Regions from separate parts of the Terrisporobacter hibernicus genome, predicted to be linked through region 3. Evidence: riboswitches for the same ligand, from Rfam matches in the RefSeq annotation. Region 3 holds a riboswitch; each other region holds the start of a gene.

Region 1 (3,219 bases), 1.1 Mb from region 3:
ACGAATTATGGAAAATGCTCCTGCTAAAGAAAAGGCCCTAGCTACATTGTTGCCAACAAGTAAAATAATTATAGATATTATTACAGGTAGCATAATTAAAGTTGTACTAAAACCTGAGTTAAAATTTGATTTTTTATTTGTTTTCATATAGACCACGCTAATTAAAATTCCTAAAACTATAGACGTGGTTATTACTATAAGAGAATTGGTAAGAGTAAAAGATTCTCCACTTGTTGATGCTATTATTGTTTCTAACATATTTCAGCTCCTATTTCCTTATTTTCTTTATTATTTAAGCAATATTTCATAAATTCATTACCATATTTTGAAAAATGAGTTGGATAAATTTCCAATTCAGATAAAATTTTTGTAAACCATAAAGGTATGGCACCTAATATTTTTACTTCCATAAGATATTTTCCTTCTCCAACTACATCTTCACCAAAACTCCCTTCTTCCAAGTGAAGGTGATTTCTTCTAGTTAAAACCCTTGAATCAAAAGTAACTCTAAATTCAGGATTATCCTTGCAAAAAAAAGCATTTCTGTCATAAGAAATAAATACAGTAGGATAAACTTTTGTATTACTAAGATAGTACTTTATTTCACTAAGAACCTGATTATCCATATAATCTTCAACTAGGGGTGTTTTATTATTATAAAGAAATTCATAAGCCTCACCTAAGGAAAGAGAAAGTCTTCTTTTACTAACTATACCGTTGATTTTCTTCTTTAGCTCCAAGAATACTTTATCAGTAGTATTAATTGGAATCTTGTAACTTCTTACTCTAAGTTTTTCTTTATAATATGGTTTTGATATGGAATGTCTTATGACATCGCTGTTTTTTGTATCATAATAGATGTTATAGATACTATACGTATTGTTGTTTTGGCAAAATTTATCACGATTCATATAATCTGAAAGTTTCGGAAGTAATTCATTATATTGGTCTTCTGTTATTAAAAACTTTTTTTCATAGCGCTTAAATGATTTTATTGCCATATTTATCACCTCTTTAGCAATGTATTTTATAGTATGAGTATAATAATGTAACCTTAAAAGAATCTTAAAGATAAATTTTTAACATATTTTTATGAAAAGAATTTTTTTTTATAGATTATATACATAATTTGGTATAGAATTAAAGTGTAAGAATAATAAAAAATATTTTAGGTTCTTTAACGATTAATAGGGAAAGAGGTGAGACCCCTCTACAACCCCCGTTACTGTAATGTGGACGAAACTCAGCGTACCACTGTAGTGTTAAACTATGGGAAGGTGAGGAGTAGGATGAAACTAAGTCAGGATACCTGCCTAAAATATCAAAAGAAATTTCTTCGGGGTGAAGGAAGTATCTTATTAGAAAACATTTTATGTTGGAAATTAAAAGATACTAGCCTAGCCTTTTGGTTAGGTTTTTTTAATTATCAACAAATAAGGAAACAGAATATTTAATTACAACAAGAAAACTTACCTAAATGAATCAAAATAATAAGATATACACCCTAAAAATAATTAAAAGGGAGATGTATGTAGTATGAAAAAAAGTAATTTAAAATGGTCATTAATAGCAGCCTTTATGCTAATGATCACACCAGTAGTCTCAAACGCAATGCACATCATGGAAGGTTTTTTACCAGTAAAATGGGCCATAATTTGGTGGGTAATATTTATTCCATTCTTCGTAGTAGGACTTAAAAATATTGCTAATATAGTTAAAGAACAACCTAAAAAGAAATTATTATTAGCTCTTTGTGGAGCCTTTGTCTTTGTATTATCAGCATTAAAAATTCCATCAGTTACAGGTAGTTGTTCACATCCAACAGGTGTAGGACTTGCGGCAATATTATTTGGACCTAGTGCAACTGTAGTTTTAGGTACAATAGTATTATTATTTCAAGCATTGCTATTAGCCCATGGAGGAATTACGACTTTAGGAGCAAATGCTTTTTCAATGGCAATTGTAGGACCATTAGTTTCTTTTGGAATATGGAAACTATGTAAAGATAAAATGGATAAAAAAGTTGCAGTATTTTTAGCAGCAGCATTAGGAGATTTGTTGACATATACAGTAACATCATTCCAATTAGGTCTTGCTTTCCCAGATCCAGCAGGTGGATTTATGGCTTCAGCAGTAAAATTCTTAGGAGTATTCTTTGTTACTCAAGTACCTATAGCAATAGCAGAAGGATTACTTACAGTTATAATTTATAACTTTATAACTGAAAATGAGGAGAGAGAGGTGTTAGCATAATGCAAAGTTCAACAACAAAAAAATCAAGTAATATGAAGTTGACAGTGATATTATTTATATTAGTTTTAGCTATAATTATTGTTCCACTAATAACTCAAAAGGGTGCAGAATTTGGAGGAGCAGATGGAGAGGCTGAAGGTGTAATAACTGAAATAAATCCAGAGTATGAGCCATGGTTTAGTAGTTTAATAGAACCAGCAAGTGGTGAAATTGAAAGTTTACTATTTGCATCCCAAGCAGCACTTGGAGCAGGAATAATAGGATATTATATAGGAACTACTAGAACTAAGAAAAAAATGAGAGAAGAAAGTTTAAATGATAATAGATGATTATGCTTATAAAAATAAGTTGTCTAAAGTAAATCCAAATATGAAATTTTCCATAGGTATGTTACTACTAATTTTATCTTTAATTAATCCTTACAATTATATATCTTTATTGGTTATAGGTATAATGAGTTTTGTTATAGTTGGAATTGCAAAAATTGAATTTAAAGATTACATTCATTTTATTAAAATTCCGTTTGTATTTTTAATTTTAAGTATAATTATGATACTTTTAAATTTTTCTAAAGATAAAGGATTATTATTATACAGTATAAATATAGGAAGTTTATACATAGGTGTTTCAAATGAATCAATAGTATCATCAACACGTTTGTTTTTTAGAGCATTATCATGTTTGACGTGTATTTATTTTATAATGCTAACAACGCCTTTTAATCAATTAATATTTGTATTTAAAAAACTACATTTACCAGATATAGTTTTAGAAATTTCAATGTTAATGTATAGATTTATATTTATATTTATGGAGGAAGTTGCAGACATAAGAAAGTCTCAAGAACTTAGATTTGGATATATAAATTTAAAAAATGCGTATAACTCCTTTGGATTGTTAGTAAATATGCTATTCAAAAGGATGATGATAAGATATGATGAGATGAGTATAGCTTTGGATATGAAG
Region 2 (3,219 bases), 1.9 Mb from region 3:
CACCTATATCTGATCCAAACTTAGTAGTATACATTACTCTAATTTCATCATTAGCTTTTACTTTAAATGCCCCAAATCCTAGATTAACAAACCAATCATTTTTAGTTCCCATCCATCCTGAACTAGATCCACCATCAAATGCTTTTAGTCCATTGATTTCACTTATGTAGTTATTTTCTGCACCTGTTTGTGTAGCTTTCACCTTATCTAGTGCTTTAACTATTGCATCCATCATAGTCATATTGTCTTCAATTTTTACCCAATCATCTACTAAAGTTCCATCCCATGCTGCTCCATCTTTTTTAGAGTACGTAGTATTTTCTACTATTACATGTACTTTTTGTGTTAACACTTCTTGTGCAAAAGATTTTATTGATGATACTGTAGATAAGGTAAACACCATAATAAATGCAAGAAAAGAGCTAATAATTTTTTGACTTAATTTCTTAGTGTTTTTATTCCTCATATCTTTCCCCCCAAAATTAAAATATTATAAATCTATAAAAGGGTGCTCTGAAAGCACCCCTTTTATAACAAATTACCAATTATGTAATAAATTTATCATCTTTCTTATTGTAATAATAAATATATTTATTAACACAAATGGTTTAATTGTTTACTATTTAGTAGGTAACCCTGACAAGTTTTCTGGGAATTGTACGCTATAGCCTCCATATGCCCAAACAACAGTTTGTCCTGACTCCACATCAAATGTTTCTCCGCCAACTTTTTCAGAAACATCTACCATTTTTTGTTCAGAAGTCGCATTTCCTTCAGAATCATATACTCTATACATCCAACCAAGTTCATTTTCCATATATGGATAATCTTTATTATTTATATTTACATTTTTTAAGAATTTACTTCCCCATTGTAAATCATCAACAAAATTATCAGCTACAACAGATATTGCATCCATTGCAGATGGATAATTTATTTTAGATGATACAGCACTTGTTGATACAGACCCTTTATTACTTTTTAAAAATTTAAAACTACCACTTGAAGCATCGTATGCTCTTACATTCACACCAGAAACATCTTTTTGTACATCCTTTGGATTTAATACTACAGTAAAGTCCATATATCCTGATTTTGTATTTGTTGCTTCTACAACTGCCACTCCCGCATTCTTTGACGTATCAATCTCAGCATTTCCTTTAGCTGCAAATTGATTTCCTACTGCTTTCGGAGCTTGTTTGCTAACACTTACAGCATCTGTACTTCCTTGTACAATATTCCAATTAATAGAATTTGCATCTGCTTCATTATTAAAAAGACTTGTGCCATACCAATTACTTGTTGCGCCTTGAACCATTAAAGCTTGATCCTTTGTTCCACTTCCTTTTTCAACAGTATAATTATAATCAGTATTATAATTAGTTAAATTAGGATACTCTGTAAAAAAATCAGTTGCAAATGATGTTGCCCCCATTGATAACATTATAGCTGCCGCCATTCCTGTAGTTGCAAATTTTCTAAATCTTTTGTTCATAAAAAACATCCCCTTCTTTATTAAAAATATTATTATTTATAAGGAAGATTAATTTCCATATAATTATCAAAAACCACATGAAAAATAAACCTCCGATTATGCCTTCGGAAACTTTCACCATAAACTTACAATATGCCTGTATTCTGACTAAAGCTCAAACCTACTCTTTGCTCCTTCCCAGAGATAACTCCAGTGGTAATAGCAAATTTCGTAACTTATTACAGCAGGGATAATCTGTGGCGGAATCTCACCGCACTTCCAAAATAAAAAATATTTTTCATTTTTTACATATATTAATTATTTATATATTTACATTACTATTTTTTATTATCTATAATATTCAATAAGTTTACAAATTATTACCTCATATTCATTATACTGTATATTTATTCAGACTTTGGTATAGTCTTTTTTCTAATAAAAGTAGTACCATCATAGTACTACTTTTCACACCCTTCATAATATTGTACTTATGTTTTTATGCAATTAAAAAATGCCAGGTATGAAAATTCATACCTGGCATCAATAAATCTTTTTGATTAAAATTCTATACTTCTCTTGGAAGTATAATTTCAAATTCTGTTTTATAGTTTTTTCTAGCATCCACAATTTTTATACTTCCACCATGAGCTTCTACTATTTTTTTACTTATGGCAAGTCCCAGCCCTGAACCTTTTTTAGTACGAGATTTTTCCCCAACCACAAAAGGATTAAAAATATTTTTTCGTATTTCTTTTGGAATTCCATGGCCATTATCTGCAATATTTATTTTCACCATATCAAAATATTCTTCTATTTCAAATAATATGGATAAATCTTTTTTATTATGTTTTAATGAGTTTGATATAATATTTTCAAAAACACGCTTTAACTGAAATCTGTCTAACTTACAATAAATAGGGTCATCTGGAATATCAGCTTCCAACTCCACTCCATTTATATCTAATTCTTCATATTTTCCTGCTAGATAAACTCTACCATATTCACATAAATCTATTTTTTCAAAAACAAATTTGTAATCTGGATGTTCTAATTTACTATATTCATAAAAAGTATTAATCAATTCATCTAAGTGATCTGCTTTTTTATATATAGTCATAAGATATTGATCTTTTTCTTCTTCTGAAACTAGATTATCACAAACAGCTTTTGAATATCCCTTTATAACTGTTATTGGTGTTTTTAAATCATGGGATATATCCGCAAGGATTTTTTGTTTTTCTTCTTCCAAGCTTTCACGCTTTTTCTCACTATTATACAACTTCCTTGACATATCATTGAAACTACTACAAATATCACAAAATTCCTGTGGTCCATCATAATCTAAATAATTTTCACGCTCACCGTTTTTAAACTTGACAATGGCTTCATTTAAAATATTAATCGGTCTTTTTACTTTATGATTTAGCCAAGTTATAAATATTATAATTAAGATAATATATATTAGTATAAATAATACAAATGCGCATATGCAAGTAATCAAAATTTTACTATATATTTCATTAGTAAGAGAAGGAGTATTTATTAAAAGCGTTAACTTTTCATTGTCCTTATCTTTAAAAGAATATTTTCTAATATCATATCCTTTTAGATAAGCTCCTGTTAAATATTTAAACTCATTTTTAGTAAAAGATTTTCTAGTATCTCCCGTATTCGTATATATTAAATTTAATTTATCATCTACCACGTAAATTTTATTATGAATATCGTCATTTTCATCATAA
Region 3 (3,219 bases):
ACCAATCCCATATGTTCTCATGAGGATATTAGAACGAACATCTTTAACTTATTTAAAAATATAGAACATAATCATAAAGAGATAAGACTTATAGGAGTAACATTATTAAATTTAGTTAACGGAGAAGAAGGAACAAATATTACCTTATTTGAATATATTGATAATAGAAAAACTGAATAATATTTTATTAATCCATGGGCATAGTCCATGGATTTTTGAGTATATAGGATGATGATAAATATTATTAACTGTTAATGTAATTCAAAGTTGGAGGGGTATTTATGGAAAATCAAATTGATTATGGTAATAATGCAAATTACAAAAAGGTTAAATTTGTTTTATGGATAATTTTGTTTGCTAACTTAGGTGTAGCTATAATAAAAATAGTAGTGGGTTATTTAATAAATAGTGCTAGTTTAAGTACAGATGGAGTTCATTCTTTATCTGATGGATTATCTAATGTGGTTGGCTTGATTGGAATTACTATAGCTAGTATGCCAGTTGACAAAGAGCATCCCTATGGACATAAGAAGTGTGAAATAATTGCTAGTTTGTTTATTGGAGGTATGCTTTTATTTTTAGGTTTGAAAACTTTATTTGCTGGATTTAGCCGATTTATAAATCCAAGCGAGCTAAATATAACACTAATAAGTTTAATTTCATTAATATTAACTGTGTGTATAAATATTTTTGTTACCATATATGAAAGAAAAAAAGGTGAAGAATACAAAAGTTTTATATTGATATCTGATTCTATTCATACTAAAAGTGATATTTTTATATCTGTAGGTGTTTTACTATCATTAATAGGAATTAAATTAGGTTTACCTCAAATTATAGATCCTATTATATCTATAGTTATATCTTTATTTATACTAAAAGCATCTTATGAAATTTTTAAAGAATCCATTGGGATACTATTGGACAAAGCCGCTGTAGGTGAAGAAAAAATTACTGAAATATTAAATTCTTTTGATGAAATAAAAAATATTCATAAAATAAGAAGTAGAGGCAGTGCAAATGATATTTATGTTGATATGCATATTATGATTGATGCAAATACAACTACTGAAGAAGCTCATAGTCTTTCTCACAATATAGAAAAAGAGATTAAAAATAAAATTAATCCAAATTGCCAGGTTATAATTCATGTGGAACCTTATTATAAAAAGGAAAACCTATTGTAGAAAAAAACATTATATTTTATAATTAAAGAGCATAGTAAAATATGCATTTAACTAGAGAATGAGTATATTATTCAAGGTGCCAAATGGCTTTAAAGGGAATGTGGTGAAAATCCACAGCAGCCCCCGCTACTGTGATAATGACGAAAACTTAGAGCTTTGGAGAGCTTTAACTCCACTGGTAAAATGGGAAGGAGAAGTTAGTAGGATGATTTTAAGTCAGGAGACCTGCCTAAAAGTACATGATCTTTCGGGTGTGAGAGAAATACTGTAATATGGGTTATTAATAAATAGGTATTAACGGAACATATTATAGATAAAAAATTAAGTTTTTTTATGAAGAGTAATAACTTATTCTCTAGTTCAGGTTCTATATAAAGGGGATGAAATCATGAATCAACAGGGATTTATTATAGACATTGTAGATAATAGAACTGCAAAAATGATAATGCAACGTCATTCGGCTTGTGCATCTTGTGGCAAGTGCAGTAAATTATCGTCAGAATGTCAAGACTTAGTAGTAGAAGTAGATAACTCAATAGGAGCCAAAAAAGGAGATCGTGTAGAAGTTAGTATGGAAAGTGTACAGGTGCTTAAAGCTACAATGCTTGCTTACTTAGTTCCTTTAATATTTTTACTTGTGGGAACAATATTAACATATTATATATTAGATTTAATTAAATTTTCAGGGTCCATTGAAGTTATAAGTGGAGTAGTTGGTTTAATTTGTACTGGTATATCTTATTTATTACTAAGAAAAAACGATGACAAATTTAAGCGAAGTAGAGAGTATATACCTAGAATAACTAAAATAATAGAAGAAAAATAAAGTTATTTATAATAAAAAAGAAGCATTTGATAACAAATGCTTCTTTTTTATTACTTTTACTATAAAGTTTATTGTACTTTAATTTTATATACTAAAAACTATTTTATAAGCTTTTTTAACTGTAGTTTTTTATTGTTGATTTTAAAAAGTATTATATAATAAGTTTTAACCATAGATGTAATTAATAGTACACCCATTGCAATTGAAGCACTTACAAATAAAGCATTAGTACCAATTGATATGGCATCTGTATATCTTCCTTCAACTAAAGATAACATGGTATTATAAAGTCCTAATCCTGGTATTAAAGGTAAGATACCTGGTATAACAAATATAATAGCAGGATACTTCATTTTTCTAGCTAATATTTCACTAAGAAGAGAAATTAATGCAGCAGCAAGAAAATTTGCCAAAATAGCATTTCCAGAAAAATTAAATAATATAATATAAACTGTCCATCCTATACCCCCAATAGTTCCTGCTGGAACTAAAGATTTTATAGGAGAATTGAAGAATATTGAAAATCCTACAGTAGCTAAAAATGAGAAAAAGAAATTCTCTAATAAATTAAGTAAACTCATTTAACTAACCTCCAAACCTAACAGCTAAGTCAAGGACAACACCAACACCAACAGCTATGGCTGCAGCAATTAAACATGACTCAACTATTCTTGATATACCAGCAATTAAATTGCCAGAAATTAAATCCCTTAGCCCTTTAATAAAAGACACACCAGGTAAAAGTGGCATGATAGAACCAACCACTAGTGAGGTAGAATTTACAATTATACCGTATTGAACTAATAAATTACCAAAAACAGCTATGGAAAAGGAACTTATTAGTGTTGCAAAAAAAGGTATTTGGTTTAGTTTTAGTGTTTTGTTATAAATAATAACTCCTATGGTAGCTATCAGTAATGTAAGTACAAAATCTAAAACACTAGTACCACCTATTAAGTATGCAAATGATGCGGAAGCCATTGCAGTACCAATGAAATAAACAAATTGGTTATAATCTCTTACTGCATCAACTTCTCTTAACCTACCAATAGCTTCTAGTGGATCCAGATCTTCATTTTGAACAAAATCTCTAGATATATCATTTAATCTATCTATTTTGGTAAGGTTAATAGTTCTTTTGGAGATAGTCTTCATAAATGTAAGACCATCAAATTTTTCGTCTGATATTATTACACAAGTTGGTGT
Region 4 (3,219 bases), 710 kb from region 3:
TTTAATACCACCATAAATATTATATGGTATTCCTGCCCTATTTAATGCATCTTCCACAGAACGAGCTTGTGCATTGGCTCTATATAAAACTGCAAAGTCTTTATAATACCTATCTTCATATCTTTTCATATATGATATAGTATTTACTATAAAATCACCTTCATCAATTTCATTTTCTGACAATTGGATTTTTATTAGCTGTCCTTCTTTTTTATCGCTCCAAAGTCTTTTTCTTTTTCTTTCTGTATTATTTGCAATAACATGGTTAGCTGCATCTAGTATTACTTGTGTTGATCTATAGTTTTGCTCAAGTTTTACTATTTTAACATTGTCATAATCCCTTTCAAATTCTAGGATATTTCTTATGTCAGCTCCTCTCCAACCATAAATACTTTGATCATCATCTCCAACAACACAAATATTTTGGTGTTGTTTAGCTAATAATTTTATTAATTCATATTGTGCTTTACTTGTGTCTTGGTACTCATCTACCATTATGTATCTAAATTTATTCCTATAAAAATCTAACACATCTGGACATTCTTTAAACAGTTCCACTGTTTTCATTATTAAGTCATCAAAATCTAAGGCACTATTTCTTTTTAAACGATCTTGATACAGTGCATAAATTTCTCCTACTTTTGTTTTAGATATGTCACCTTCATTTAATTTTAAGAATCTTTTAGGAGAATACAATTTATCCTTTGCATTAGATATGCAACTTAATACATATTTAGGATCAAATGCTTTATCGCTAATATCTAATTCTCTCATACAGTCCTTAATTAAAGTAACTTGGTCTGGACTATCATAAATTACGAAACTTCTATTATAGCCTATTTTATTTATACTTTTTCTAAGAATACGAACACAACAAGAATGGAATGTTGTAATCCACATTTCCTTAGTGTCTGTTCCTTCTAAAGTTTCTTCTACTCTTTCTCGCATCTCATTTGCAGCTTTGTTTGTAAATGTTATAGCTAAAATATTTTCAGCTTTAACATCTTTATCTTCCATAAGATAACCAATTCTAGTAGTTAAAACTCTCGTCTTTCCTGATCCAGCTCCAGCAAGTATTAAAACAGGTCCCTCTGTATTTTCTACCGCTTCTCTCTGAGCTGGATTTAATTTTTCTATTATATCTGAAATCATATATATCCTCCTATAATGCTCATATAAATATATTTTAATCTAATTCTATTTTTTCTTCAAACTCCATAATACTATAATAATTCCCATGAATAAAATATAAAATACTTAACCTGTAAATTATCATAAAAAAAGACCTTAGGATTTTGGAGAATCCTAAGGTATAGGTTAAGGGTTATTCTATTTTCAAACTATTTTGAAATAAAATAGGTTGAGGGCTTATTCAAGTTCATAAGAACTAAAAAGTGCCTAACTTCAAGTTAGGCACAATATCTTCAAATAAAAATTTTTATTAAGATATTTCTCCTACCCCGAAGAAATCACTTTATATTGTAGGCAGGTCTCCTGGCTTTGCTTCATTCTACTCCTTTCCCTTCCCATGTTTCCACAGTGGTTAAAAGTTTCGTCCACATTACAGTAGCGGGGGCTGCAAAGGTATCTCACCTTTTTCCCTATTAATCTTAGTTTAAGAACCTAAAATACTTTAATTAATTTAATTTTTTAACTAAGATAAGTATAGCACATACAAAAGAATATTTGTTAATTTTTAACAATTATTTTATTTCATATTTTGCTAAAATATCTTAATTTTTTATTATTTTTTTCAAATACATCGCAACTATATCAGAAAATCTTTCTATATCCTTAGTGTAAATAAAATCCTGACCATAAATTATTTTTTCTGCTTCTAAATCTTTTTCTTTCCCAGTGAAAACCCCTAATACAAGTATTCCCTGTTTTCTCGCCTTTCGAACTTCTAAAGCCGTATCTTTTACTGCTATCATTCCTTTATAAGAAGCCTCTCCTCTTAAACTTCTTGATCTATCTTTTCCTATTTTCACATCATTTGGTTTACCATCACTAAGTATTATAAGTATTTTATTTTCTTCTTCTCTTTCTAATAAAGAATCACTTGCTGCCTTTATTGCTAGTCCATCTCTATTATTTCCTGCTGCAAAATACTCAAATATATTTTCACAAGAATTAATATTATCATTATAATCTCTATATCTTTTTAATATAGTATAATCTAAAAAACTTAAATATCCCATAACTCTGTTGGGAATTCCAACTGATGTAAGAGCAGTAGCAATTATATATGCCTGTATTGCCACATTAAACTGGTTTCTACTTTGTGAACCACTGGCATCAAGTAATATATCTATAACATACTTTCCTTTTTCATTTCTTATATCCTTATAAAAAACTTTTGAATTGTTGCTTCTTCCTATTCTCCAAGCTCTATTGGCACAAATAGTTCCTCCGTCGGAATAAATTCTATCAATAGCACTTTCCTCTATTAATATTCTTGATATGCTTTCTTTTAATTTATTAATACTTCTTTTATGTAGTTTAATATTATTTCTATATTTGTATAAATTGTTTTCTTTTTGTCTCGTAACATATTTTAACTGAAAAACATTGTTACATTCACTACGTAATACTCCATCCGTAAAATGAACCCTACACCCTTCATGAACATCTCTACAATGTTTAGTTTCAATTTTCCTTATTTCACTTTCACTTAGAAATGCTTTACCATAGTAATATTCTACTTTATCATATATTTTTTGAGCCATAACTTCATCCACATATATAACTCTATTTGAGGATTTTCCTAGATCTCCACTACCCATTTCACCTAAGTTTTCAACTAGCATGGTATTACTTATATTATTAATTTCACTTTCTATGGTTTCTATTTCCTCATCCATATATAACTCCTCATACATAAAATCTGAGAAAGTATCAAAGTCCACATTTACATTTTTTATATCTTGTTCATTTCCTTGTGAAATTTCTCTTTGAGAGTTTATTATAAACTCAAAATAAGTTAAATAAATTTCATCTAATCTTTTTAAGATATTCATCAAATCATCGTTACAATCAATAGATTTTATATCTTTCATTATTCTTCTTGTCAAACCATCCACTGCAGGGTGTCTGTTCATAGCTTGAAGTATAAATGTATATCTTAATGTCTGTAATATATCTTCTTTATTAATTTTACTATAATTCACAAGAATGTCTTTGTATGCTTTGCTTCTTATTTCCTCAACTCCTGGCCTT

The links. A riboswitch is a leader RNA that binds a small molecule or an ion and turns the genes downstream of it on or off. The one in region 3 is predicted to bind cobalamin.
Region 1: another riboswitch for cobalamin. It lies ahead of JW646_RS05995 (energy-coupling factor ABC transporter permease); the one in region 3 lies ahead of JW646_RS11760 (SoxR reducing system RseC family protein).
Region 2: another riboswitch for cobalamin. It lies ahead of JW646_RS02395 (hypothetical protein); the one in region 3 lies ahead of JW646_RS11760 (SoxR reducing system RseC family protein).
Region 4: another riboswitch for cobalamin. It lies ahead of pcrA (DNA helicase PcrA); the one in region 3 lies ahead of JW646_RS11760 (SoxR reducing system RseC family protein).

The regions. Positions count from the first base shown of each region.
Region 1 covers NZ_CP081135.1:1,244,893-1,248,111, reverse strand. The annotation lists gene JW646_RS06005 (DUF4956 domain-containing protein) at 1-258, opposite strand, end outside; gene JW646_RS06000 (polyphosphate polymerase domain-containing protein) at 252-1,001, opposite strand; cobalamin riboswitch at 1,154-1,331, shown strand; gene JW646_RS05995 (energy-coupling factor ABC transporter permease) at 1,537-2,253, shown strand; gene JW646_RS05990 (energy-coupling factor ABC transporter substrate-binding protein) at 2,253-2,582, shown strand; gene cbiQ (cobalt ECF transporter T component CbiQ) at 2,569-3,219, shown strand, end outside.
Region 2 covers NZ_CP081135.1:487,965-491,183, forward strand. The annotation lists gene JW646_RS02390 (leucine-rich repeat protein) at 1-466, opposite strand, end outside; gene JW646_RS02395 (hypothetical protein) at 620-1,495, opposite strand; cobalamin riboswitch at 1,612-1,802, opposite strand; gene JW646_RS02400 (HAMP domain-containing sensor histidine kinase) at 2,043-3,219, opposite strand, start outside.
Region 3 covers NZ_CP081135.1:2,381,093-2,384,311, forward strand. The annotation lists gene dinB (DNA polymerase IV) at 1-180, shown strand, start outside; gene JW646_RS11755 (cation diffusion facilitator family transporter) at 282-1,187, shown strand; cobalamin riboswitch at 1,245-1,434, shown strand; gene JW646_RS11760 (SoxR reducing system RseC family protein) at 1,576-2,013, shown strand; gene JW646_RS11765 (threonine/serine exporter family protein) at 2,112-2,594, opposite strand; gene JW646_RS11770 (threonine/serine exporter family protein) at 2,599-3,219, opposite strand, start outside.
Region 4 covers NZ_CP081135.1:1,666,218-1,669,436, forward strand. The annotation lists gene pcrA (DNA helicase PcrA) at 1-1,152, opposite strand, end outside; cobalamin riboswitch at 1,468-1,642, opposite strand; gene JW646_RS08020 (VWA domain-containing protein) at 1,734-3,219, opposite strand, start outside.